Linked DNA regions of Acaryochloris sp. CCMEE 5410. The protein of the gene in region 1 interacts with the protein of each later gene in a pairwise test. Links are inferred from orthologs where the notes say so. Each region holds a gene or a part of one and is shown in the gene's direction. Other genes may lie near its edges.

Region 1 (2,832 bases):
CATCGCCGACATAGCCCGCTTCCCCTCGAATACTTTGGTCCCCACCAGAGCAAAACGCATATTTACCATCTGTATGGGGACCGGCCCCAGTGAGCAGAATAACCCCAAGGCTCGGGTCTTCTCGAGCGTCGATAAAAGCATCATAAAGTTCAAAAATCGTTTGGGGCCGAAAGGCGTTCCGTTTATGGGGCCGATTAATGGTAATTTTGGCAATGCCGTCAGCTTTGTGATACAGGATATCTTGATAGGATTTGACGGATTGCCAAGAGAAAGACATGACTTGCGCTAATTAGAAACTTCTGCAAATTCTATTACAGCACCTTCGTAGGTCTTAACTAAGAAGTTTAGTGGTTTTTCGCGCCGAATCTTATATTTCACATAGCGGGTTTGCACCTTCATCAAAATCTGCTCTAGGCAGTCATGGTCAAAGCAAACATGACGCTGTCTATTTTTGTCCCCAATGCTTGCACCACCAATCACATGCAACTGGACATTTTTTTTGAGTTGATACCAAAAGCCATCCGTTCCGCTTAATTGCTGCATAGCTGGTCGGCCAAAGTCCGTAGACATATAGAGGGGATCTATCCCTGATAGGCCTAAGGTTTGCTCATAGTTGTAGTAGTAGTGAAGGGGAACTTCTGCCGTTCGTAACTGCAGCTCTCCTTCAAAAAACTGGCGGGCTAATTCCAGATCTGACACCATCAGAGTATGCACCTTGGGCGCACTCGACAGGAACATCCACATAGCCCCAGCATAGGCAGCTAAAAGCATCACCATCACCCCTTGGGTAGAGAAGAGGCCATCAATGGGTAGAAAAAAGCCCGCAATCAAAGGAGTCTGTAAAGGGGTAAGGCTGAGATAGATAGGGAAAGTCATTCCGGTTTCTATGGGTTTCTATAGGAAGGTAAAAATCAAACTGAAACAGTACAGACTGCTCCTATACGAGTTGAAAGTCAGTTAATGACATAACGTCTTACTATTATAAGAATCCTAGGATAGAGAATCGAGGCCAATATAAGGCGAAACCCTATCTTGAAGACCTCATGACTGTAGCCTATTGTCATACGTTGTGCTTAAAGGCTGCTCTATCAATAGTGACAAAAAAAATTTTGGGTTTAGATCCGGGATTAGCGTCCTTAGGCTTCGGGGTGATTTGTACAGAGTCTGATAGCATTGGACTCCTTGACTTTGGAATTATCCAAACACCAGCCAAAACAGATATTGGGGAACGATTGCAGATTATTTATGAGGACTTACATCAAGTTCTCAACACCCATCAGCCTGATGTGGTGGCGATAGAAAAACTTTTCTTCTATCGCATGGGCAATACAATTTTGGTAGCCCAAGCTCGTGGGGTTGTCTTGCTGGTCTTAGCACAGCATCAGCTTCCCATTATTGAATACACACCGGCCCAGATTAAGTTGGCTCTAACTGGATATGGCGCAGCAGATAAGATTGCTGTGCAAGAAGCCGTTGCCAGAGAACTCTGCTTAGATTGCTTGCCTCGGCCAGATGACGCGGCAGATGCCCTAGCAGTTGCCCTGACCGCATGGTTTCAGCGATAAGCGCTATTATGCATCAAAATATGGGCTGACGTCCCCTATTAAACTATCTTGATTATAGCCAAAGCATCAAAAAAAATTGATACTGACTCCAAACTTTTTTTGTTTGTAAAGCGCCAAAGTCACCTAAAAATGGGCATCCTGAGTAGGTTGATAAGCCATAGCTGCCCCTAGAAATTATTTGCTAGGGGCTTTCCTGTTCTGGGAGAAAATTGAATTTATTCATCCGTAATCCTCAGAACAGCCATAAAGGCTTCTTGGGGAACATCAACTCGTCCCACGGACTTCATTCGCTTTTTACCTGCCTTTTGCTTTTCTAGGAGCTTGCGCTTTCGAGAAACGTCGCCACCATAGCATTTCGCTAATACGTCTTTTCTAAGCGCTGGAATGCTTTCACTGGCAATCACCTTAGCTCCAATCGCAGCTTGTATCGGAATCTTAAATTGATGTCTGGGAATTAGCTCTCGTAGCTTACTCACCAAAGCGCGCCCTGTGTAATACGCCTTATCTCGATGGACAATCGCCGCTAGGGAATCAACGGGATCGGCGTTAATCAATATATCTAACTTGACCAGGGGATTTTCACGATAGCCAATCAAGTGATATTCCATGCTGGCATATCCGCGAGAACGAGACTTCATCTGATCAAAGAAGTCAGTGACCACTTCAGCTAAGGGCAACTCGTATACCAGGGTCGTTCGCCCTGGGGTGAGATATTTCATGTCTTTGAAGGTACCACGACGGCTCTGACCTAGCTCCATCAGAGTGCCGACATATTCTTCAGGGGTAATCATATCGACCTGAACAAACGGTTCCTCGATTTTTTCGCGATGTTGAGGGTCTGGGAGGGAGCTAGGGTTATCGATCAGCAAGGTTTCGCCCTTAAGGGTCGTGATCCGATAAACCACAGAGGGAGCCGTAATGATCAAATCCAAGTTATATTCTCGTTCCAGGCGCTCTTGCACGATTTCCATATGCAGGAGGCCTAAGAACCCACACCGAAACCCAAATCCCATGGCACTAGAGGTTTCAGGTTCATAATTCAACGCTGCGTCATTGAGTTTGAGACGCTCTAAAGCATCTCGTAAATCTGGGAATTGATCGGCATCAGTGGGAAACATGCCGCAAAATACCATGGGTTTAGCTTCTACATAGCCAGGTAGCGGTTCAGCTGCTTGGGCTTTGGCTAGGGTAATCGTGTCACCGACTCGGGCATCCTCAACGGCTTTAATCGCAGCAGCAATGTAACCCACTTCCCCAGCATGCAATT
Region 2 (2,985 bases), 2.0 Mb from region 1 along the record:
CGCCGAATCCCATTATGATGTTCCCGAGGACTAGCATCCCCAAGGACTGGGCAATCGCGATGATACCGGCTGCGATCGCAGAAATAAACAACGATAACAATAAGGTTCGCCGTCGTCCCCACCATCGAGAATCCGTCATCGATCCACTTAAAACCCTGCCCACAATTCCTGAAATCGAGGCACTTCCAATGGCAAACCCGACCGAGGTGGCGGTGAGTCCGACTTTATTCACAAAGAAAATCTGCAAGAAATACAGCGTGAAGCCCGTTCCCATTTGTGAGAGCAACCGTCCTGCCGCTAAAATCCATACCTGTGGGTCTAGGCTGGGGATCCAACGGGTCCACCGCTGCCAACGGAAAAATTTCATTATGTTAAGCTTTCTCAGAATAATAGACTGAACATAGGGAGCGTTTTAGGAACTATTGTGGCGAAATTTCTCTTGATAACTGATTTAGACAATACGCTCGTTGGCGATCGATCCGCCCTCGAACAGCTCAACCAGACCCTCATGCAAGTCCGGCAAGAGCAAGGACTGTTGCTAGTCTATTCCACAGGACGTTCCCTCACCTCATTCAATCAATTGCGGTCCCAAGAGCCAATGTTGGCTCCAGATGCCCTAGTGACATCTGTCGGTACCGAAATTTACTATGGCGGTAGCACCACTCCGGATCCAGATTGGTCGGAAAAACTCAATCAAGGATGGCAGCGTCAAGATGTCTTGTCGATTACTGCCCACTTTAATGATTTAGTGTTGCAGCCTGAGACGGACCAAGGTCCCTATAAAGTCAGCTTTTTTCTAGAACCCACCTTGGCTGCGGATTTATTACCGCGTTTAGATGTGGCCCTCCATATTCGTGGCTTAGATGTCAAGCTTGTGTATAGTGGCGGCAAAGACCTCGATATCCTGCCGCTCCATGGAGATAAAGGACAAGCCATGCAATACCTGCGGGGGCAATTTGGCATTTCTGCCGAGCAAACCGTGGCCTGTGGTGATTCGGGCAATGATCAGGCTTTATTTAGTACGGGGCCAGAACGAGGCATTATTGTGGGGAATGCTCGCTCCGAGCTGCTGCAATGGTATCAAGAACATAATCAGGATGATATATACCTTGCTAAAGCGAATTGTGCGGGCGGTATTTTAGAAGGGCTCCGTCATTTTAGTTATGTCCAATGATTGGTTTTCTGCAGGGATATGTCGTTAGTCTTCAGCAAACCAGTACCCATCGAACCTTGTTGACTTTGGATGTGAACCAGGTCGGATATGACCTCTATGTTCCCGGTCGTATCCGCCAACATTTGCCCCCAGACCAGGAATTGATGCGGGTGTTTACTCATTTGCAAGTCCGTGAAGATCAAATGGTATTGTTTGGCTTTGGGGTTGTAGCGGAGCGCGATCTGTTTCGCCAACTGATTGCAGTGAGTGGAATTGGTCCCCAGTTGGCATTGGCCTTAATCGATACTTTGGGATTACAGGATCTGGTGCAAGCTATTGTGAATAGCAACACGAAGATGTTGGCTAAGACCCCTGGTGTGGGAGCTAAGACGGCTGAACGTATTGCCTTAGAGCTGCGGTCAAAGTTGGCCGAATGGCGTGATCAGGCCGGTTTAAAAACTTTACCTAGTGCCGGGCCGATTGATAGTGTGCAAGAAGATGTGGAGATGACGCTCTTGGCTTTGGGGTATACCAGCCAAGAAGTGATGCGGGCGTTACAGGCCGTAGGGCAAAATACAGCGTTGGCCAAAAATTCAGATACTGAAGCCTGGATTCGAGAAGCTATTGCGTGGCTAAGTCAATAGCTTAGACACTGGTATGGCTTGGGATGTTTCTCTGGAGTGTTCTGGAGACATATCTTATGTCAACTAGAGCAGTTTTGGCAGGATAAAACAACATAATTCTTAACAGGCTGACGACGAATGAGGTCACTTTTTGTCACCTTTGGATACTGACAAGGTCACTAAATTATTTTATTGAGTGGAATATAGATATTTATGCTTATCTCTATTTCTTCAATAATGAAAAATGATACCCAATCATCTTGTTAATCAATGGATAACAAAAGCTTTTCAAAGCTATCTAGAAGATAAAGAACGCCAAATTTACTTAACACGAATACTGTCTGTTCTGACTCAGTCTGATCAGCTTTGGTCAGACGATAGTCCTTTGTATGACCAGGCATTGCAGCAAACTTTGAGCCAATTCTGTCAAGATTTCAATACATCGAGCTTGGATGTTCAAGCGTATGGAGAGTGGTCCCAGCTCATCCAATCTTTTAATCGAGATTTGCAACAGCAGCTCCGGCGTTTGCAGGCAGCTCAAGACTTAAATCGGCTGGATCGAGAAGATTTTTCCTCCGGGAAAGACTCAATGAAAGTCGTGTCGTCCTTAACTATGCAGATCTACGAATGGGTTAAAAGTGACATTAAGGGCGAGTTAAGGGCAACTCATCTGGCCAATTATCCGGCTGCTAATTGCCAAACCTTGATTGAGAGGCGTTTACCGCCTGAGCAAAGTTGGGAAGAGATTGCAGCTGATTTAGGACTTTCGGTGCCGGTGATCAGCGGTTTTTATCAACAAGAATGTTTGCCGCGGTTGCGACGTTGTGCCATGTCTAAGAATGCATTGGCGAGACCAAAAGCCTGCTAGAGCTTCAGCGGGTTGCTTTAAAGTCTCGGCATTGTTGGATAAAACGTTTCGGTATCTCAGGCTGGTTTCCCCAGTGAAGATGTAGGTACGAGGCGTGAACGTTATACCGATGCCAGCCTTCTGAAATCTTTGAGGGGTGAGCAACGGTCTGTCGTGAGAACGTATACGTGGGGTTATCTCCGTCCTGATCCAGTTCGGAGTGGTGAAATTCATGGCCCCAAACCGTCGTTCCTGCCGTGAGTAGGGGAGTGTTTTGGGTTGCGATCGCACATCGATACCCCAGCGTTAATCGCTTCGCCATCTTGACGTTTGCTGGCAGTATGCCCACCATCGGAAACCTT

What was found.
Region 2: the proteins of ruvC (region 1) and ruvA interact in binary tests that used the Escherichia coli proteins (3 or more experiments, as listed by UniProt). The link is inferred for Acaryochloris sp. CCMEE 5410 from one-to-one orthologs.

Annotation. Positions count from the first base shown.
Region 1 is NZ_AFEJ02000001.1:1,529,018-1,531,849, reverse strand. What follows is about bases 6-2,829. They hold ruvC (crossover junction endodeoxyribonuclease RuvC), read left to right. Parts: upstream 6-1,094; coding sequence 1,095-1,565; downstream 1,566-2,829. Other genes in these bases: lepA (translation elongation factor 4), read right to left, coding at 1,781-2,829; ON05_RS06775 (hypothetical protein), read right to left, coding at 286-876; menB (1,4-dihydroxy-2-naphthoyl-CoA synthase), read right to left, coding at 6-277. Also shown: more of menB, read right to left, coding at 1-5; more of lepA, read right to left, coding at 2,830-2,832.
Region 2 is NZ_AFEJ02000001.1:3,492,636-3,495,620, reverse strand. Bases 7-2,983 are described here. They hold ruvA (Holliday junction branch migration protein RuvA), read left to right. Parts: upstream 7-1,170; coding sequence 1,171-1,797; downstream 1,798-2,983. Other genes in these bases: ON05_RS15975 (cobyrinate a,c-diamide synthase), read right to left, coding at 2,649-2,983; ON05_RS15980 (hypothetical protein), read left to right, coding at 2,021-2,644; ON05_RS15990 (sucrose-phosphate phosphatase), read left to right, coding at 425-1,174; ON05_RS15995 (MFS transporter), read right to left, coding at 7-367. Also shown: more of ON05_RS15995, read right to left, coding at 1-6; more of ON05_RS15975, read right to left, coding at 2,984-2,985. UniProt on the Escherichia coli protein: The RuvA-RuvB-RuvC complex processes Holliday junction (HJ) DNA during genetic recombination and DNA repair.